4 regions of the Klebsiella sp. R445 genome follow, and region 1 is predicted to be linked to each of the others. Evidence: predicted binding sites of a transcription regulator. Region 1 holds the regulator's gene; each other region holds the start of a gene.
The links. Region 1 encodes PurR, which represses purine synthesis genes. Its sites were predicted from a motif close to CANGCAAACGTTTGCNTG; they were not measured.
Positions count from the first base shown of each region.

Region 2: a site for PurR is predicted at 2,792-2,809, ahead of purM (phosphoribosylformylglycinamidine cyclo-ligase). Genes of this name have one in related genera too.
Region 3: a site for PurR is predicted at 1,826-1,843, ahead of purT (formate-dependent phosphoribosylglycinamide formyltransferase). Genes of this name have one in related genera too.
Region 4: a site for PurR is predicted at 3,898-3,915, ahead of ACMYSN_RS06500 (amino acid aminotransferase). Genes of this name have one in related genera too.

Region 1 is NZ_CP180446.1:209,758-215,231, forward strand. It holds gene punC (purine nucleoside transporter PunC) at 1-920, opposite strand, end outside; gene punR (LysR family transcriptional regulator) at 1,032-1,943, shown strand; gene purR (HTH-type transcriptional repressor PurR) at 1,962-2,987, opposite strand; gene cydH (cytochrome bd-I oxidase subunit CydH) at 3,283-3,372, shown strand; gene ACMYSN_RS00980 (MFS transporter) at 3,535-4,701, shown strand; gene sodB (superoxide dismutase) at 4,741-5,322, opposite strand.
Region 2 is NZ_CP180446.1:4,561,425-4,566,898, forward strand. It holds gene ppk1 (polyphosphate kinase) at 1-784, opposite strand, end outside; gene purN (phosphoribosylglycinamide formyltransferase) at 1,060-1,701, opposite strand; gene purM (phosphoribosylformylglycinamidine cyclo-ligase) at 1,698-2,735, opposite strand; gene ACMYSN_RS21565 (6-phospho-beta-glucosidase) at 2,973-4,403, shown strand; gene upp (uracil phosphoribosyltransferase) at 4,710-5,336, shown strand; gene uraA (uracil permease) at 5,434-5,474, shown strand, end outside.
Region 3 is NZ_CP180446.1:5,167,700-5,173,173, forward strand. It holds gene ACMYSN_RS24310 (bifunctional 4-hydroxy-2-oxoglutarate aldolase/2-dehydro-3-deoxy-phosphogluconate aldolase) at 1-545, shown strand, start outside; gene purT (formate-dependent phosphoribosylglycinamide formyltransferase) at 608-1,786, opposite strand; gene ACMYSN_RS24320 (YebG family protein) at 1,922-2,281, shown strand; gene ACMYSN_RS24325 (tellurite resistance TerB family protein) at 2,380-3,087, shown strand; gene ptrB (S9 family peptidase) at 3,204-5,264, shown strand; gene exoX (exodeoxyribonuclease X) at 5,270-5,474, opposite strand, start outside.
Region 4 is NZ_CP180446.1:1,388,830-1,394,303, reverse strand. It holds gene ldtD (murein L,D-transpeptidase) at 1-1,190, shown strand, start outside; gene ACMYSN_RS06510 (peptidoglycan L,D-endopeptidase MepK) at 1,371-1,922, shown strand; gene ACMYSN_RS06505 (MBL fold metallo-hydrolase) at 1,936-2,583, shown strand; gene ACMYSN_RS06500 (amino acid aminotransferase) at 2,645-3,835, opposite strand; gene ACMYSN_RS06495 (porin) at 4,022-5,107, opposite strand.

The DNA of each region.
Region 1 (5,474 bases):
ATCACGCAGAACGGGATCATCACGCCGACGATTGAGGCATTTTCAAGACGCCCGACCATCCAGGTAGCGGCAACGCTGACGGCAAAAACCACCAGCAGCCACGGCAGCAGCTGTTGACCCTGCCATTTCTGCAGCGCCGCACGGCAGCCATAACCGCCAATCAGGAAGGCGATGGTTTGCGGCACGTAGCTCAGCCCGATAGCCGTCGGACCATAACCCATATCATGCAGAATAAACGGCGAGCCGGTCAGCCAGGCGAAGAAGCTGGCAGAGCAGGCGGCGTAGATCAGCACGTTACCGCTGTATTCACGAGAACGCAGCAGCGTCAGGAAGGTCAGTTTCTTCTGCGCATCGCCGGCTGGTTTGTGCACTGGCTTCAGGCGCAGGGCCGGGACCATCAGCAGCAGGGCGATGGCGAAAAGGGTAGCAAAAATCGCCTGCCATTCCAGATGGTTGAGCAGCCAGCTGCCGAGCAGCGGCGCCAGCGCCGGGGATAAACCGACCAGCGGCATGATGGTGGCAAAAATACGGTTTGTTTTCTGCGCCGGATAATAGTCCGTGACCATCGCCTGCCAGGTGACCGCGGCTGCACAGACGCCGATGGCCTGAATAAAGCGCAGGACCAGCATCAGCGTCGCGTCGCGGACCCACAGCATTCCCAGACAGCTGACGGCGAAGATCGCCAGGCCGCTCAGCAGAATCGGTTTACGCCCGTAACGGTCAGAGAGCGGGCCCCAGAACAGCTGTCCGATGGCGAAACCGGCAAGGAACAGGCTCAGGCTGGCGCTGACCGAAGCCGCGGAGGTGTTGAGGTCGTGTTGGATCGCCGCGAAGGCCGGTAGATACATGTCGGTGGCCAGGAAACCCAGCACGCTAAGTCCCGCCAGCCAAACTAAAAATCCTTTCCCAGGTTGTTGCATAACATTCTCTTCTGCTGATGCCGGAATAATGCCGCAGAGTGTAGGGAGTGCATTCTGGCTTGTGAAACGCTAATATTTGCTACATGCATTCAAAAATTTTGTAGGCAGAATATGTGGTCTGAATACTCACTGGAAGTTGTTGATGCTGTCGCCCGCAACGGCAGCTTTAGCGCGGCGGCACAGGAGCTCCATCGCGTCCCTTCCGCTGTCAGCTACACCGTTCGTCAGCTGGAAGAGTGGCTGGCAGTTCCGCTGTTTGAACGTCGTCATCGGGATGTTGAATTAACCCCGGCCGGGGTCTGGTTTTTACAGGAAGGACGCTCTGTTATCAAAAAAATGCAGATCACCCGCCAGCAGTGCCAGCAGATAGCCAATGGCTGGCGCGGTCAGTTGTCAATTGCCGTCGATGACATCGTCAAACCGGCACGAATGCGCCAGATGATTGTCGATTTTTATCGTCACTTTTCGGACGTTGAGCTGATTGTCTTTCAGGAAGTGTTCAACGGCGTCTGGGATGCGCTGGCGGATGGCCGCGTGGAGCTGGCGATTGGAGCGACGCGTTCGATTCCGGTCGGGGGGCGCTACGCCTTTCGCGATATGGGCATGCTGAACTGGCACTGCGTAGTGGCCAGCCATCATCCACTGGCGCAGATGACCAGTCCGCTGAGTGATGACGAGTTGCGCAACTGGCCCTCATTGGTCAGAGAGGATACTTCCCGGTCTTTACCAAAACGAACGACCTGGCTGCTGGATAACCAAAAGCGTGTGGTGGTGCCCGACTGGGAATCCTCTGCCACCTGTCTGTCTGCCGGGCTTTGCGTGGGGATGGTACCGACGCACTTTGCCCGTCCGTGGATCGACCGGGGAGAATGGGTCGCCCTTGAACTGGAAAACCCGTTTCCGGATGCGGCGTGCTGCCTGACCTGGCAACAGAGCGACGCATCGCCTGCGCTGCTGTGGATGCTGGATTATCTTGGCGATAGTGAAACGTTAAACCGGGAATGGTTGCGGGCGCCGGATTAGCCGGCGCCGGGAAGGGGACTAACGGCGGTAATCGACAAACGGGCCGTCAACGACGGAACGACGCTCCACCAGGCGCGGGTGAACCTCGATAGACTGGGACTCTTCACGCTTGTTGACGATACGATCCATCAGCATATTAAACGCGGCTTCGCCGAGGGAGTCTTTCGGTTGATGAATCGTGGTCAGCGCCGGGCTGAAATAGCGGGCGTTGCGCACGTTGTCATAGCCGATCAGCGAAATGTCCTGCGGTACGCGCAGCCCCATTTCATCCGCCGCGCAAATAGCACCCATCGCCATGATGTCGCCGCCGCAGAAGACTGCCGTCGGGCGGTGGTGTTGGTTCAGGATATGCTGCATCGCGCGATAGCCGGACTCCGGTTCGAAGTCACCCTGTTCAATCCAGTTATCCGGTACGGAAATCTGCGCTTCTTCCATGGCTTTCATAAAGCCTGCCAGACGTCCGGCACCGGTGTTACGTTCCAGCGGGCCGGGGATCACGCCAATTTCGCGATGGCCGCGTTCCACCAGATAACGACCGGCCATATAGCCGCCTTCAAAGGCGTTATCGATGACAGAATCGGTAAAGTCGGCCTTGGCCTCGCCCCAGTCCATCACCACCATTGGAATATGGCGGTACTCTTCCAGCATGCTCAGCACCGATTCCGGATATTCGGAGCACATGACCAGCAGGCCGTCGACGCGCTTTTGCGCCATCATTGACAGGTAAGCCTGCTGCTTTTCGAGATCGTTCCATGCATTACCCAGAATCAGGGTATAGCCTTTTTGGAAGCAGCTTTTTTCAACGGCTTCGATAATTTCAGCAAAATAGGCCGCTTCGCTGCTGGTTGCCAGCAGACCAATAGATTTGGTGTGATTAACCTTCAGGCTGCGCGCGACAGCACTCGGTGAGTAGTGCAGTTCTTTAATGGCGGCCCAGACCGCATTGCGCGTCTCTTCCGCAACGAAACGGGTTTTGTTAATAACATGTGATACTGTTGTAGTGGAAACGTTTGCGCGCTTCGCTACATCTTTAATAGTTGCCATTACTTCTCACTCCAGACCTTGACCTGAACGTCTGATAATCGGTACGTAAACGTTTGCCTAAACACACCCTGAATACAATGTTCAACATTGCATCACGTCGGGAAAACGACACAGAACGACAGGAAGGGGTCAATGGCCGATACGCTTTCAAATTAGCGTGGGATTTTGTCCGATCTTGCGGCAAAGGGGAAGAGCAAAAATGTGTATCACCCTAAATCCTGGAAGATTTTTATGCGATATTGTGCAAAAATGAGCAAGCTCACTTTTCGTGTGGGAAAAACAGGGGGAAAAATTGATGGATACAGATTTAAAATTTTCGCTGACAACAACGATTATTGTTCTAGGTCTAATCGTTGCCGCCGGGCTGACCGCAGTTCTGCACTAATTTTCCCGGGGGAGAGGTCACTTTCCCCCCGTTCCCGCCATTATTATCATTTTCGCAAAAATCTTTTGCCATTTCGTTTACTTTTGTTTTTCTGTGATTGATGTCATGCTTTTGACTTCTGATGAGATACCGTCGCCGATGACGGTCTGCTGGAGTCATGCAATGAAAATCAACTTTCCCCTGCTCGCGCTGGCGATAGGCGCATTTGGTATTGGTACGACGGAGTTTTCCCCGATGGGATTACTGCCAGTCATTGCCAAAGGCGTCGACGTGTCTATTCCGGCTGCGGGAATGCTGATCAGCGCCTATGCGATAGGTGTGATGGTTGGTGCGCCGCTGATGACGCTGCTGCTTTCTCATCGTGCGCGAAGAAACGCGCTGATTTTCCTGATGGCGATCTTCACCCTCGGCAACGTTCTCTCTTCCATGGCTCCTGATTACACCACGCTGCTGATTTCACGCATTATCACCAGCCTTAACCATGGTGCTTTCTTTGGCCTCGGTTCGGTAGTGGCCGCCAGCGTCGTCCCGAAAGACAAACAGGCCAGCGCGGTTGCCACCATGTTTATGGGGCTGACGATCGCCAATATCGGCGGCGTGCCGGCGGCGACCTGGCTTGGCGAGACTATCGGCTGGCGGATGTCGTTCCTTGCTACCGCAGGGCTGGGAGTGGTGGCGATGATCAGCCTGTGGTTCTCTCTGCCTAAAGGCAGCGCCGGTGAGCGTCCGAATGTTAAACAGGAGCTGTCGGTGCTGGTGCGTCCGCAGGTGCTTTCCGCCCTGTTGACCACGGTGCTTGGGGCGGGGGCCATGTTCACCCTCTATACCTACATTTCTCCGGTGCTGCATACCATTACCCATGCTTCGCCGCTGTTTGTCACCGCGATGCTGGTGTTGATTGGCGTGGGCTTCTCGCTGGGCAACTACCTGGGCGGTAAATTCGCCGACCGCTCCGTCTCCGGGACGCTGAAGGGCTTTCTGCTGCTGTTGATGGTGATTATGCTGGCGATTCCGTTACTGGCGCAGACGCAGCTGGGGGCCGCTGTCAGTATGGTGGTTTGGGGTGCCGCGACCTTTGCGGTGGTGCCGCCGTTGCAGATGCGGGTGATGCGCGTCGCGCATGAAGCGCCGGGTCTCTCTTCGTCGGTCAACATCGGGGCGTTTAATCTGGGGAATGCGCTGGGGGCGGCCGCCGGTGGGGCGGTGATCTCGGGTGGTCTGGGTTACGCGTTTGTTCCGGTAATGGGGGCGATCATTGCCGGTCTGGCTCTGCTGCTGGTGGTGGTGGGCAGCCGTTCGCAGCCGGAAGAGGCGCTTGTCGGGCAGTGATGCTATTTGCAGAAGGGTTACCCCTTCTGCAATATCGTTTTATGCCGCCAGTCTTTCAGCAACAAACTTCCAGTTTACCAGCGCCCAGAAGTGCGCCAGATACTCAGGGCGGGCGTTACGGTAGTCGATGTAATAGGCATGTTCCCAGACATCCACCGTCAGCAGCGGGGTCGCGTCGCCAGTCAGCGGCGTGCCAGCGTTGCTGGTGGAGACAATGCTCAGGCTGCCATCGGTATTCTTGACCAGCCAGGTCCAACCGGCACCAAAGTTTTTCGCCGCGGCATCGGTAAACTTAGCTTTGAAATCAGCAAAGCTGCCGAAAGCGCTGTTGATGGCTGCCGCCAGCGCGCCTTCCGGTTCACCGCCAGCATTCGGTGCAAGACAGTTCCAGTAGAAGGTGTGGTTCCAGACCTGAGCGGCGTTGTTGAAGATGCCGCCTTCGGAAGTGCGGACGATCTCTTCTAACGATTTGCCCTCAAACCCGGTGCCTTTGATCAGATTATTAAGGTTAGTGACATAGGCCTGGTGATGTTTGCCGTAGTGGTATTCCAGGGTTTCAGCGGAAATGTGCGGCGCCAGGGCGTCTTTTGCATACGGTAATGCAGGTAATTCAAACGACATTGTTACTCTCCTTATAACTTCTTGATTTCTTCTCACATTTAAAGGACGTATGACCATCCGGATACAGCATGTACTGTGGATTGCCGTAGCGAATACCACAGGTTTTTATTGTGATCAGGATGCTAACACTTGCCGGAGAGAGTTAAAAGCCT
Region 2 (5,474 bases), 940 kb from region 1:
AGCGTACCGGCTCCGCCGTCAGACGCTGTTTCAGGCTGGAGGACATCAGCTCCATCAGGCTCGATTCCATCTCGTGTACCAGGTCGTACTCGGCATCACGGGTCATTTTCATCGAGTAGGCGTTGAGCGCATCGTAATCAAAGAAGCCTTTAAAAATATCATCCAGGCAGTAGCGCAGGATGTTATCAAGCAAAATCATTGGTTTGCGGCGACGTGGTGCTTCCGGCGGCAGGTTCACAAAGCGCGGGACTTTATCTGACGGAATTTCCAGCAGGGCGTAATTGATGGTCTCGCCGCGGATGATTTCGACCGCCAGATAGGTGTAATCGTCTTTCAGAAACTGGATCAGGTCCGTTTCAGGGTTAATCAGAATAGGGGTGATATGCTGGCGCAGGTAGTGTTTGAAGTAGTTGCGTAGCCAGGACTGCTGATTGACCGAGAGCTGGCGTTCGTTGATCAGGAAGATTTGGTTACGCGCCATCTCCAGCAGCAGCTCGTTGTACAGGCTGTCAAACTCCTGGTCAGCTTTGAGGACCCGGGCCTGGATTTTACCTAATAAATGGCGAGAATGGGCGGTACTGCCTTGTTCTTCGCTAATAATGATGCGGCGCTTAAGTTCAGCGAAGCGCACTTTATAGAATTCGTCGAGATTGTTGGAGTAGATTCCCAAAAAGCGCATGCGCTCAATCAGTGGGTTGCTTTTATCCGCCGCTTCCTGAAGTACGCGTTCGTTAAAGGACAACCAGCTGAGTTCTTTCTCGATATATAGCTTTTCCTGGCCCATTACAACTCACACTCCGGTTGATTGATGTTGCTTTTTCATTATGGCGAGCTTTGCCATTGAATGTCCAACTATGTCAAAGAAGTATGACAGTTTTCTTTCAATATGCTGTGAAGAAAAAAGGTGCTGCGCGTTTGCTGATATTGTAGACAAAACCAGGTTCTTCCCGGGCGTCGACGCGCCATAAACGGCCATGGGATGAGGGTGGAGAAGACGGTATGACCAGCGAAATAATGCACCAAAAAAAACGCCTCTGAGTAAGGCAGAGGCGTTGATATTTATTCTTCGGCGGCATATCCCTGCGCCGGCAGAGGAACATTATCAAGCCATGCCTGATTGCCCTCCATGCGCAGACGACCGTCGACAAACCAGCTCACGACCAGCGGATAAATCGCATGCTCCTGAGCCTGTACGCGGGCGGTGATATCGTCTTCGCTGTCATCGGCGAAAACCGGCACTTTGGCTTGCAGAATGACCGGGCCGCCGTCGAGCTCATCGGTGACGAAATGCACCGATGTCCCGTGCTCTTCATCACCGTTTTCCAGCACCTGGCGGTGCGTATGCAGCCCCGGGTATTTTGGCAACAGTGACGGGTGGATATTCAGCAGGCGCCCCTGATAGTGGGCGACAAACGCCGGACTAAGGATCCGCATATAGCCCGCCAGCACCACCAGATCCGGTGCGTAAGCATCGATCTCTTGCATCAGCTCGCGATCGAAAGCTTCACGGTTGGCAAACTGGCTGGCCGTCAGCGCGTGGGCCGCAACATGGGCTTCACGTGCACGTTCAAGGCCGAACGCGTCGGCCTTATTACTGAATACCGCTCGCAGGGTGCCGTTGATCTGTTTCCGGGCGCAGGCGTCGATAATCGCCTGCAAATTACTGCCGTTACCGGAAATCAGCACCACGATGTTTTTCATTCAATGACCACACGCTGTTCGGAATCTGAAGCTTTGATATAGCCTATTTTCCACGCGTTTTCACCTTTCTCGCTCAGCAGCGCAATGGCGCTGTCGGCGACATCGGCCGGCAGGGCGATAACCATACCGACACCGCAGTTGAAGGTACGGTACATTTCATGGCTGCTGACGTTACCGGCAGTTTGCAGCCAGTTGAAGACTTCCGGCCATTGCCAGGAAGACTCATCGATGACCGCCTGGGTGTTGTCCGGCAGCACGCGCGGAATGTTTTCCCAGAAGCCGCCACCGGTCAGGTGAGCGATAGCATGCACGTCAACGTTGGCAATCAGGTCCAGCACCGACTTAACGTAGATGCGGGTCGGCGCCAGCAGGTGGTCCGCCAGCGGGGTACCGTTCAGGTCAGTGGTCTGAGGATCGACACCGCTGACTTCGATAATTTTACGCACCAGCGAGTAGCCGTTGGAGTGCGGGCCGCTGGATGCCAGTGCCACCAGCACATCACCATCGGCAACTTTGCTGCCATCGATGATTTCTGATTTTTCTACTACGCCGACGCAGAAACCGGCCACGTCATAGTCATCTCCGTGGTACATCCCCGGCATCTCTGCCGTTTCGCCGCCAACCAGCGCACAGCCGGACTGCAGACAGCCTTCGGCGATACCGCTGATGACGCTGGCTGCCGTATCGACATCCAGTTTGCCAGTGGCATAGTAGTCGAGGAAAAACAGTGGCTCTGCGCCCTGGACCACCAGGTCGTTGACGCACATCGCCACGAGATCGATACCGATAGTATCGTGGCGCTTCAGATCCATCGCCAGACGCAGCTTGGTACCGACGCCATCAGTGCCGGAAACCAGAACCGGTTCGCGGTATTTTTGCGGCAATGCGCACAGTGCGCCGAATCCGCCCAGTCCACCCATCACTTCCGGGCGACGGGTTTTCTTCACCACACCCTTAATACGGTCGACGAGAGCGTTGCCTGCATCAATATCTACGCCGGCATCTTTATAGCTGAGAGAGGTTTTATCGGTCACTGCGAAATCTCCACACATTTGCGGTAGCAAGAAAAATCGGCGCAATTCTAACAGGGATAGCAAACGTTTGCGAGCCTGCTTTACAGTCGGCGTGAATCAGCCGCAATATGCACAAATTTGATACTGTTCACGAAAATGAAACCGGGTACATTCTTGTGCTTGCCTCTGTCTGTGGGAATCGCCATCATGCCACTGAAACCGGTTTCTTTTTTGTGTTCAGGATAAAAGGAAGAGAACATGTCTGGATTTAAAGAAGGTTTTCTGTGGGGCGGCGCTGTGGCGGCGCATCAGCTTGAAGGGGGCTGGCAGGAAGGGGGGAAGGGCATCAGCGTGGCTGATGTGATGACCGCCGGAGCGCACGGCGTGCCGCGTGAAATCACCGATGGCGTGGTGGCGGGGAAAAACTATCCCAACCATGAGGCGATTGATTTTTACCATCGTTATAAAGACGATATTCAGCTGTTTGCAGAAATGGGCTTCAAATGTTTCCGCACCTCGATTGCCTGGACACGTATCTTCCCACAGGGCGATGAGCTGACGCCAAACGAAGCCGGCTTACAATTCTATGACGACCTGTTCGATGAGTGCCTGAAGCACGGCATTGAGCCGGTGATTACGCTCTCCCACTTCGAAATGCCGTACCATCTGGTGACGGAGTATGGCGGCTGGCGTAACCGTAAACTGATCGATTTCTTCGTGCGCTTTGCGAAAGTGGTATTCCACCGCTATCAGCATAAAGTGAAGTACTGGATGACCTTCAATGAGATCAACAACCAAGCAAACTATCACGAAGACTTCGCGCCATTCACGAACTCAGGCCTGAAGTACCAGCCGGGTGAAGACCGTGAGCCGGTGATGTATCAGGCGGCGCATTACGAGCTGGTTGCCAGCGCCCTGGCGGTGAAGGCCGCACGTGAGATTAACCCGTCGCTGCTGGTGGGCTGCATGATTGCAATGTGCCCAATCTACCCGCTCTCCTGCGCCCCGAACGATATGATGATGGCGATGAACGCCATGCATCGCCGCTACTGGTTCACCGATGTGCATGTCCGTGGCCGCTATCCACAGCATCTGCTGAACTACTTTGCCCGTCGCGGGTTTGAGCTGGATATCACCGACGCGGATAGCCAGGCGTTGAGCGAAGGCTGCGTCGACTATATTGGCTTTAGCTACTATATGTCCTTCGCGACCAAAGCGACCGATGATAACCCGCAGCTGGATTATGACGAGACGAAAAGTTTGGTCTCCAACCCGTACGTCCAGAAATCAGACTGGGGCTGGCAGATTGACCCGGTGGGCCTGCGTTACTCCCTGAACTGGTTCTGGGATCACTATCAGCTGCCGCTGTTTATTGTTGAGAACGGCTTTGGCGCCATCGACGTGCGCGAAGCGGACGGCACGGTAGACGATCGCTACCGCATCGATTATCTTTCTGCGCATATTGCCGAGATGAAAAAAGCGGTGGTTGAGGACGGCGTGGATCTGATGGGCTATACCCCATGGGGATGTATCGATCTGGTGTCCGCCGGCACCGGCGAAATGAAAAAACGCTATGGCTTTATTTACGTTGATAAAGATAATGAAGGTAACGGTACGCTGGACCGTAGCCGTAAGGCATCATTCACCTGGTATCAACAGGTTATTAGTACCAACGGTGATGCGTTGTAGTTGACCGTTCATTTCATCCAACCCCGCTTGTGCGGGGTTTTTTTTATTCTGTTTTATACCCGTCATACTTCAAGTTGCAGGTGCGTTGGCTTCCTCGCTCACCCCAGTCACTTACTTCAGTAAGCTCCTGGGAATTCCCTCTGTCGCCGCCTTCCTGCGACTCGAATTATTTAGGGTATATACTGGTTCAGGCAGCGTAAAGCATTTTGGTTGATCCCGGTCAAACATATCGGCTATGGCGCAAATGGAAAAAAGCGGTATAATCCCGCGATTTTTTTTGTGGCTGCCCCTCAGAGGAGAAAGAGAATGAAGATTGTGGAAGTGAAACACCCGCTCGTCAAACACAAGCTGGGCCTGATGCGTGAGCACGACATCAGCACCAAACGCTTCCGTGAACTTGCCTCAGAAGTAGGGAGCTTGCTGACTTATGAAGCGACCGCCGACCTGGAAACAGAAAAAGTCACCATCGAAGGGTGGAATGGTCCGGTAGAAGTCGAGCAGATCAAAGGTAAGAAAATCACCGTTGTGCCGATTCTGCGTGCGGGTCTGGGCATGATGGAAGGGGTTCTGGAGCACGTACCGAGCGCGCGTATCAGCGTGGTGGGTGTTTACCGTGACGAAGAAACCCTGGAGCCGGTTCCTTACTTCCAGAAGCTGGTGTCAAACATCGATGAGCGTATGGCACTGGTGGTTGACCCGATGCTGGCAACTGGCGGTTCGATGATCGCCACAATCGATCTGCTGAAAAAAGCAGGCTGCTCCAGCATTAAGGTGCTGGTGCTGGTGGCGGCGCCGGAAGGTATTGCCGCACTCGAGAAAGCGCACCCGGATGTGGAGATGTACACCGCTTCCATTGACCAGGGCCTCAACGACCACGGATACATTATTCCGGGACTCGGCGATGCCGGCGATAAGATTTTTGGTACCAAGTAATTGAATGAATAATAAGAAGCCGACTTTAAGAGTCGGCTTTTTTTTGAATAAAACAAAATCACAGCAACTAATCACACGACTCTCAGAGGAAAACGTTATGACGCGCCGCGCAATCGGGGTGAGTGAAAGACCGCCGCT
Region 3 (5,474 bases), 340 kb from region 1:
CAAAAGCGCTGGTTGCAGGCGGCGTGCGTGTACTGGAAGTGACGCTGCGTACCGAATGTGCGCTTGAGGCTATCCGCGCGATTGCCAAAGAAGTGCCGGACGCGATTGTTGGTGCAGGTACCGTTACCAACGTCGAGCAGCTGAAAGCCGTCACCGACGCAGGCGCGCAATTTGCTATCAGCCCGGGCCTGACCGAGTCCCTGCTGAAAGCGGCAACGGAAGAAGGCACCATCCCACTGATCCCGGGTATCAGCACCGTTTCTGAGCTGATGCTGGGCATGCAGTATGGCCTGAAAGAGTTCAAATTCTTCCCGGCAGAAGCCAACGGCGGCGTGAAAGCGCTGCAGGCTATCGGCGGTCCATTCGCTCATATCCGTTTCTGCCCGACTGGCGGCATCTCTCCGGCGAACTACCGTGACTACCTGGCGCTGAACAGCGTGCTGTGCATCGGCGGTTCCTGGCTGGTACCGGCAGATGCGCTGGAAAGTGGCGATTATGACCGTATCACCAGCATTGCTCGCGAAGCGGTAGAAGGCGCGAAGTAATTTTCACGCCCTGATTTATCGTAAAGTACTCACCCGGTAGCATTCGTGCTACCGGGTTTTTTTTATCCTTGAACCACGACGGCAGAGGCGGCGGTTTTTGCCCGCGCCACTGCATCTTCAACGCTGTCAGCGACCGCCAGCGTCACGCCGAGTCGACGGGAGCCGTCAATTTCCGGCTTGCCGAACAGGCGCAGCTGCAGGCCTGCACCCACCGCCGCCTGAATATTGCTAAAGGTGACGTTCTGGCTGGTCAACTGCGGCAGAATGACCGCCGAGGCCGCCGGGCCGTACTGACGAATCGCGCCGATCGGCAGGCCGAGAAACGCCCGGACGTGCAGGGCAAATTCGGAGAGATCCTGCGAGATCAGGGTGACCATGCCGGTATCGTGCGGACGCGGGGAGACTTCGCTGAAGATCACCTCATCGCCACAGACAAACAGCTCCACGCCGAACAGGCCATAGCCGCCGAGCGCCAGTACCACCTTGCTGGCAATCTCCTGGGCGCGGGCCAGCGCCAGTTCGCTCATCTGCTGCGGCTGCCAGGATTCGCGATAGTCGCCATCTTCCTGACGATGGCCGACCGGGGCGCAGAAATGCACGCCATCCACGGCGCTGACGGTCAGCAGGGTGATTTCAAAGTCGAAATTCACCACTCCTTCAACGATAACCCGACCGGCACCGGCGCGGCCGCCTTGCTGCGCATACTGCCAGGTATCAGTCAGCTGTTCAGCGCGGCGAATAAAACTCTGGCCTTTGCCGGAAGAGCTCATGACCGGCTTCACAATGCAGGGCAGGCCAATTTCGTCCACCGCATCGCGAAAAGCGCTTTCGCTATCGGCGAAGCGGTAGGAGGAGGTCGGCAGCTGCAGCTCTTCTGCGGCCAGGCGACGGATACCTTCGCGGTTCATGGTCAGCTTAGCCGCGCGAGCGGTAGGGACCACTTTTTGCCCGGCCTGCTCCAGTTCAACCAGCGTATCGGTGGCAATGGCTTCGATTTCCGGCACGATGAAGTCCGGTTTTTCCTCTGCAATCAGCGCCCGCAGGGCATCGCCGTGCAGCATGTTGATCACGTGCGAACGGTGCGCCACCTGCATCGCCGGCGCGTCGGGATAGCGGTCTACGGCGATCGTCTCAATACCCAGGCGTTGACACTCGATGGCCACTTCTTTGCCGAGCTCGCCGGAACCTAACAACATAACCCGCGTTGCTGCCGGGCGCAGGGCTGTGCCTAATAACGTCATGACTCATTTCCACAGTAAAAAAACATGCGCCGTAGTATAAACGAAAACGTTTGCGTCTGTCTTTATGGCTGTCAGTTGAGTCCAGGGTGAAAATTTGTTATACTGTATAAAAATACAGTATAAAGAGGCTGCACAATGGCGGTTGAAATTAAATATGTGGTGATCCGCGAAGGTGAGGAAAAAATGTCGTTTACCAGCAAAAAAGAGGCCGATGCTTACGACAAAATGCTCGATCTTGCCGAAGTCCTTAACGACTGGCTGGTAGCGTGCCCGCTGACGCTTGAAGAAGCACAGCGTGATGAAATGGCGCTGTGGCTGGCGGAACGCAAAGAGACCCTGCATCACATCCTGAGAACAGGGAAAGCGCCGGAAGCAGAATCAGACGAAGAAACAGCAGGGCAGGAGCCTCAGGCTGACACCGCGGAAGGCGCGGCGGATGAACCAGACGAACCGCAGGTTGCCGCGGCGAAAACCCGCAAGGTGAAGGCCGCCTGATTGCGGCCTGAATTTGCGCATCTTTATCTGCTCATCACATTTCCTGACATCTCGTCGTTTAGGCTGATGGTTTCGCTTACTATGCAACGAGGGAAATCATGTCTAACTGGCTTAATCAACTCCAGTCTCTGCTGGGTCAGCAGGGACAATCTACCTCCTCAGGTGAACGGCAGGAGGGGAAAAGTTTCCTCCTGCCCGGCGCGCTGGGCGGCCTGGCCGGGCTGCTGGTAGCCAGTAAATCATCGCGCAAGCTGCTGGCTAAATATGGCACCAGCGCGCTGCTGGTCGGCGGCGGTGCGGTGGCTGGAAGCGTGTTGTGGAATAAGTATCAGCAGAAATTGCGCGAGAGCGCACCAGCGTCGTCGGCAACGCCAGCATCACCGCCAGCATCACCGACAGCTGCGCCATCGGTTGCATCTGCGTCACCCTCTACCGGGCTTGATGCCCGCAGCGAGCGGCTGATTCTGGCGCTGGTGTTCGCGGCGAAAAGCGACGGCCACATCGACGACCACGAGCGGGCCAACATCGAAGAGCAGCTGCGTGCCGCCAATATTGATGTGCAGGGGCGGGTATTGATCGATCGCGCGCTGGCTCAACCGCTCGACCCGCAGCGTCTGGCTCAAGGGATCAACAGCGAACAAGAGGCGCTGGAGGTGTACTACATCAGCTGCGCGGTGATCGATATCGATCATTTTATGGAACGCAGCTACCTCAACGCCCTCGGGGAGGCCTTACGCCTGCCGGCGGAAGTGCGGACCGAGATCGAACAGGACATCCAGGCGCAAAAACAGGCGCTTTCCACCTAAATAAACAGGTTTTGCTTGCATCGCGGGCCACTTTTGCCACCCTTATAGACACGCCATCTTTCAAGCCGCTTCTTGAATGATTTTGTGTAGTAGAAAAGGATGCAAAAGAGCAGACGATGCCACCAAAAGCAAAACGAATCCCCCACGCCATGAACTTACATGGCGATACCCGTATCGATAATTACTTCTGGCTGCGCGACGACGATCGCGAGCGGCCAGAAGTGCTTGACTATCTGCGCCAGGAAAATGAGTACGGGCATAAGGTCATGTCGACACAACGCAGCCTGCAGGATCGGGTGCTAAAAGAGATCATCGACCGTATCCCGCCGCGCGAGGTTTCCGCCCCCTACAGCAAAAATGGCTACCGCTATCGCCAGGTGTACGAGCCGGGTTGTGAATACGCCATCTATCAGCGTCAGTCGGTGCTGAAGCAGGAGTGGGATGAATGGGAGGTGCTGCTGGATGGTAACCAGCGCGCGGCCCAGAGCGAATTCTATACCCTCGGCGGGCTGGGGATTGCCCCGGACAACATTCTCATGGCGGTGGCGGAGGACTATCTCTCCCGGCGGCAGTATGGCCTGCGCCTGTGCAATCTGCAAAGCGGCGAATGGTATCCCGAGGTGCTGGAGAACGTCACGCCAGAATTTGCCTGGAGCAATGATTCACAGACCCTGTGGTATGTTCGCAAACATCCGACTACCTTGCTGCCTTATCAGGTCTGGCGGCACACCGTCGGTTCGCCGTCCTACTCAGACACGCTGGTCTATGAAGAAAAAGACGACATGTTTTACGTCAGTCTCCATACCACCACTTCCCGGCAGTTCGCGGTGATCTATCTGGCCAGCGCGACAACCAGCGAAGTGCGCTTGCTGAATACCGAAATGCCGGATGCCGAGCCGGTGTGCTTCCTGCCGCGCCGCAAAGATCACGAGTACAGCCTCGATCACTACCAGCACGCCTTCTATCTGCGCTCCAATCGTGAGGGTAAAAATTTCGGCCTCTACCGGACTCACGAACGTGACGAGCAGCAGTGGCAGACCCTGATCCCACCGCGCCCGGACGTGATGCTGGAAGGATTTACGCTCTTTACCGACTGGCTGGTGGTCGAGGAGCGTCAGCGTGGGTTAACCAGCCTGCGCCAGATTAACCGTAAAACCCATGAAGTGGTCGGGATCGCCTTTGACGATCCGGCCTATGTGACCTGGCTTGCCTGGAACCCAGAACCTGAAACTTCCCGCTTACGTTACGGTTACTCGTCGATGACCACGCCGGATACCCTGTTTGAGCTGGACATGGATACCGGCGAGCGGCGGGTGCTCAAACAGCAGGAAGTCAAAGGGTTCGACCCCAGCCATTACCGCAGCGAGCACCTGTGGATTAAGGCGCGGGATGGCGTCGAGGTGCCGGTCTCGCTGGTTTACCGTCGGGAGCATTTTCGCAAGGGCGGCAACCCGCTGCTGGTCTATGCGTACGGATCTTACGGCGCCAGTGAAGATGCGGACTTCAGCGCCAGCCGCCTGAGCCTGCTTGACCGTGGCTTCGTGTTTGCTATCGCCCACGTTCGTGGCGGCGGCGAGCTCGGACAGCAGTGGTATGAAGACGGCAAGTTCCTGTGCAAGAAAAACACCTTCAATGATTACCTTGATGTCTGTGATGCGCTGGTGGCGCAGGGGTATGGCGATCCTCAATTATGCTACGGCATGGGCGGTAGCGCCGGCGGGATGTTGATGGGCGTGGCCATTAATCAGCGTCCGGAGCGCTTTCACGGTATCGTCGCCCAGGTGCCGTTTGTTGATGTCCTGACGACCATGCTTGATGAGTCGATTCCGCTGACCACCGGGGAGTTTGAGGAGTGGGGCAATCCGCAGGATGAAGCGTATTACCACTATATGAAGAGCTACAGCCCCTATGATGGCGTGACCGCTCAGGCCTATCCTCATATGCTGGTGACCACCGGTCTGCATGATTCCCAGGTGCAATACTGGGAGCCGGCGAAATGGGTGGCGAAGCTGCGCGAGCTGAAGACGGACGATAATCTGCTGCTGCTCTGCACCGATATGGATTCGGGCCATGGCGGCAAGTCGGGGCGTTTTAAAAGCTATGAAGGCGTGGCGCTGGAGTTTGCCTTTCTGATTGGCCTGGCGCAGGGGACTCTGCCAGGCCAGGCCGACGTCTAATCGCGCTACTCCCCGAGATAGTGCTTGAGCGTCAGGCGCAGCTCGGGGCTCATCCGATCCAGATTATTGAACAGCCAGCGTAAATAGCCGGGATCGTTTTCCGCGATTTCTGCCACCGCTTTACCGCGATACTTGCCGAACGTGAAGGTGGTCAGGAGCGCCGGGCGGCCGGTGATGGTCACCATGTCGTCAGGCTGCCAGCCGGAGACG
Region 4 (5,474 bases), 1.2 Mb from region 1:
CGCTGGATAACGGCGCGCTGGTGCCGTTTATTGCCGGACTGACGCCAACGCACCCGCAATATGAGGCGATGCACCGCGCGCTGCTGTCGCTGGTGGCGGATTCGCGTCCGTGGCCGCAGTTGACCAGCACGACCTCGTTGCGACCGGGCGAGTGGAGCAACGATATTGGCGCGCTGCGTGAAATCTTACAGCGCAACGGCATGCTCGACGATGCCGCTAACATTGCCCTGCCGGGGGATGTCGTAAGCCCGTCGGCGGTGAAGAAGGGGAAAGCCGCGACGCGCGGGGTCTATGACCGCCAGCTTGTCGACGCGGTGAAGCGTTTTCAGACCTGGCAGGGACTGGGTGCCGATGGCGTTATTGGTCAATCCACACGCGACTGGCTGAACGTCTCGGCGGCGCAACGCGCCGGGGTGCTGGCGTTAAATATTCAACGCTTACGCTTGCTGCCGGGCAAACTGTCGACCGGTATCATGGTGAATATCCCGGCATTCTCCCTGGTCTACTACCAGGATGGCAGCCAGGTTCTGGCATCGCGGGTTATCGTCGGTCGTCCGGATCGTAAAACGCCGATGATGAGCAGCGCGCTGAATAACGTGGTGGTTAATCCGCCATGGAACGTCCCGCCGACGCTGGCGCGCAAAGATATTCTGCCGAAGGTGCGTAACGACCCCGGTTATCTTGAACAGCACGGTTATACCGTAATGCGCGGCTGGAACAGCAAAGAGGCGATCGATCCGTACCGGGTTGACTGGTCGACGATCACCGAAAAAAATCTGCCGTTCCGCTTCCAGCAGGCGCCAGGCGCGCGTAATTCACTGGGCCGCTATAAGTTCAACATGCCAAGCTCCGATGCCATCTATCTGCACGATACACCGAACCATAACCTGTTCCAGAAAGATGTCCGGGCGTTAAGCTCCGGCTGCGTGCGGGTGAATAAAGCCTCTGAACTGGCGAATATGCTGCTGCAGGATGCGGGCTGGAACGATACGCGGATTTCCGATGCGCTGAAGCAGGGCGACACCCGTTATGTGAATATCCGTCAAAATATTCCGGTCAATCTTTACTATTTAACCGCGTTCGTCGGGTCCGATGGCCGCATGCAATATCGTACAGATATTTACAATTACGATCTCACCGCGCGATCTGGCGCACAAATTCTGCCAAAAGCGGAACAATTAATCAGGTAAATGAAGTAGTTCAGCCAAATTTGTTGTCCTATTACGTGGTAAAAACAGGCTCTGTGTGTCTGCAGGGCCTGTATTTGCTGGGGTTAGGCTACCTTGACGTTGGCAATAATGCCCGGTAAGGTGCCTTTCGTGCGCCAGAAGTGCATATATTCGATTCATTTACTTGTAGACCTGATTATCATGGACAAATTTGACGCTAATCGCCGCAAACTGCTGGCGTTAGGCGGGGTTGCGCTCGGTGCTGCAGCCATCCTGCCTGCGCCGGCATTTGCCACCCTCTCGACCCCCCGACCGCGTATTCTGACGTTGAATAACCTGCATACTGGTGAATCACTCAAGGCGGAGTTTTTCGATGGCAGAGGCTATATTCAGGATGAATTAGCAAGACTTAATCATTTCTTCCGCGATTTCCGCGCGAATAAAATTAAGACTATCGATCCGAGTTTGTTTGATCACCTCTATCGTCTGCAGGGATTACTTGGCACGAATAAACCTGTCCAGCTCATCTCTGGCTATCGTTCACTCGATACCAATGACGAGCTTCGCGCACGAAGCCGTGGTGTGGCTAAACACAGCTATCACACCAAGGGACAGGCCATGGATTTTCATATTGAAGGCATTTCGTTAAGCAATGTTCGCAAAGCGGCGTTATCTATGGGCGCAGGTGGTGTAGGATACTACCCACGTAGCAATTTTGTGCATATTGATACCGGTCCGGTCAGGCACTGGTAACGAAAGGAGCATCATGAACTATCGTATTATTCCGGTCACCGCGTTCGCTCAGAACTGTTCTTTAATCTGGTGTGAACAAACCCGGCTCGCCGCACTGGTCGATCCGGGCGGCGACGCCGAGCGAATCAAACAGGAAGTGACCGCAGCGGGCGTCAGCCTGATGCAGATTTTGCTCACCCACGGTCATCTCGACCACGTTGGTGCGGCGGCTGAACTGGCACAGCATTATGGTGTGCCGGTTATCGGTCCGGAAAAAGAAGATGAGTTCTGGCTGGAAGGGCTGCCAGCGCAAAGCCGGATGTTCGGTCTGGAAGATTGCCAGCCGCTGCAGCCGGACCGCTGGCTCAATGAAGGCGACGTGGTCAGCGTAGGGAATGTCTCTCTGCAGGTACTGCACTGCCCGGGGCATACGCCTGGACACGTTGTCTTTTTTGATGATGCTTCACGCTTGCTGATTTCCGGCGATGTGATTTTTAAAGGGGGAGTCGGGCGCAGCGATTTCCCGCGCGGCGATCATGGGCAGCTGATTGATGCGATTAAACGTAAATTATTGCCGTTAGGTGATGATGTGACGTTTATTCCCGGTCACGGTCCGATATCGACGCTGGGCTATGAGCGTCTGCACAACCCCTTCCTGCAGGATGAAATGCCGGTCTGGTAATTTATCGTGTGGGGAATGTAATAAAGGCCGCGTTAGCGGCCTTTATTTTTTCTGGGCGAGATTACAGCACGGCGACGATCGCTTCACACAGCGGCGCCATGTTATCTGGCGTCATGCCCGCCACGTTGATACGCCCGGACGCCACGGCGTAGATGCCGAACTCTTCACGCAGACGCAGCACCTGCTCTTTGGTCAGGCCGCTAAACGAGAACATCCCGTTTTGCTTGATGATGAAAGAGAAGTCACGGCTGGCGCCTTTTTCCTGCAGCGTATTAACAAACAGCAGACGCATGCGCTGAATGCGCTGGCGCATATCGGTCAGCTCTTGTTCCCAGATTGCACGCAGTGCGTCATTGCTGAGGATCGTAGCGACCACCGAAGCACCGTGAGCCGGCGGGTTGGAGTAGTTGGCGCGGATCACCGACTTCATCTGGCTGAAAGCGCGGTCAACGGTATCGGCATCGGCGGCCACCAGCGTACAGGCACCCACACGCTCGTTATACAGACCGAAGTTCTTCGAGTAGGAGCTGGCAACCAGCAGCTCTTTATGCAGCGCAACGAATGCACGCAGACCTTCAGCATCTTCTTCCAGACCACGGGCAAAGCCCTGGTAGGCGAAATCGAACAGCGGCAGCCAGCCTTTTTCGACGGACATTTGTGCCAGCTGTTGCCACTGATCCAGCGTCGGGTCGATACCGGTTGGGTTATGGCAGCAACCGTGGAACAGAACCACGTCACCCGCCTGAGCTTCACTGAGGCTTGCCAGCAGGCCGTCAAAATCCAGCGCGTGGTTGGCCGCATCGTAATAGGTGTATTCACATACTTCGAGGCCTGCGGAGTTGAACACGCTCTTGTGGTTCGGCCAGCTTGGGTTGCTTACCCAGACGCGTTTCGCTGAGGTATTTTTTGCCAGGAAGTCTGCGGCAACGCGCAGCGCGCCGGTGCCACCTGGAGTCTGAGCGGTACGTGCGCGCTTATCGCTAACGATCGGGCTACCTTTACCAAACAGCAGCTCCTGAGTGCAGCGGCCAAACTCCGGAATACCGTCGATACCCAGATAGTTTTTCGTGGTTTCATTTTCCAGCAGGTATTGCTCTGCTTTTTTGACACTGGTCAGGACCGGGGTTTTACCCGTTTCGTCTTTGTAAACACCAATTCCGAGGTTAATTTTAGTCGGACGGTCATCGGCACGAAACAGATCGGCCAGGCCTAAAATGGGGTCAGCAGGGGCGGCAGTAATGTTCTCAAACATGACGAGGTTCCATTGTGATTACTGAGGGAATTTCGCTATCAGGGTAACGGGAGATTTACAAATTGCCAACCGTTTGCGACAAAAAGCGAGAAGGTTTTCGAAAGTTACGATCTTTATCTTACTAAATGAGAAAAGCAGGACCGAAGTCCTGCTTTTTAGGCATATCACGAAGGGGTGTACTGCAGATTAGAACTGGTAAACGATACCAACAGCTGCCTGGTCGTCGGTAGCAACGCCCGCAGTTTTGGTGTAATCGTTGTCGTCCAGCAGGTTGAATTTGTATGCTGCGTAGACGTTCATGTTCTTGTTGAAGTAGTACCAGGTACCCAGTTCAACGTATTTAACCAGGTCAGCATCGCCGCCGGAGAAGCCAGCACGGCCCTGCAGGTCTTTACCTTTGGTCTGTACGTAGCCAACGGACGGACGCAGACCGAAGTCGAACTGGTACTGAGCAACGGCTTCAAAGTTCTGAGTTTTGCCGGCGAAGTAGTTACCCTGGTTTTCCGGGGTCATGTTGTAGGTCTGGGAGTACATCACTGCAGCGTAGACGTTGTTCGCATCATACTTCGCAGAAGTTGCCCATGCTTCAGCTTTGTCGCCGTTGCCATCAGCTTTCTGATCTACGCTACGGTTAGAGCTGGAGTAGCCAGCAGACAGCGCGATACCGTTGTCAAACGCGTAGGTTGCGGAGGTGCTGACGCCGTCGCCGTTCTGTTTGTGAACGTTACGAGTGCTTGCGTCGTTTTTGCCCTGGTACTGCAGCGCGAAGCTCAGGCCGTCAACCAGACCGAAGAAGTCAGAGTTACGGTAGGTTGCAACGCCGTTGGTACGGCCAGTCATGAAGTTGTCGGTGTAGTTCCAGCCGTCGCCGCCCCACTCAACCAGCATATCGGTTGCAGCTTCAACGTCGTAGATCGCACCGTAGTTACGACCGTAGTCGAATGAACCGTATTCACCCGCTTTCAGACCAGCGAATGCCAGACGAGTTTTAGTCCCCTGAGAACCTTCAACGTTGGACGCGTCCATGTTGTATTCCCACTGGCCGTAACCGGTCAGTTGGTCGTTGATCTGGGTTTCGCCTTTCAGGCCGATACGAGCGTAGGTGGTGTCTTCGCTGCTGGTGTCACCGTTGGTGGTCCAGACGTGCTCGCCAACCATTTTGCCGTAGAAATCCAGTTTGTTGCCGTTTTTGTTATAGATTTCTGCAGCATTCGCTGCGCCGGCTACCAGCAGGGCAGGAATTACCACTGCCAGAATATTGCGCTTCATCATTATTTATTACCCTCATTAATATTTTTATATGAACACTTGCCACTGCCGCCAATACATTCTGTCAATAAAAACTTACAGAACCATTGATGATAGTTTGGTGTCTGAAGGCATCTTTCCATCCGCGCCAGCGTTTCGCTAGCCGGAAAATGCTACCAATGTCGCATATGAGTAACAATAAGAAAGAGTATGTAACAAAATGTGTTTTTTAGGGAACTTTGTGAACTCAATCAAAATTCCGTTCCACTTTGCTCATTAAATCACCTGGCTATATATATCTATATGAATTAATTATGATTAATTTAGATAAAGCCGCGATTGTGCATTTTATGGCTGCATTTCGCTTTTTTTTCGCTCAGCGTTTGTCTTT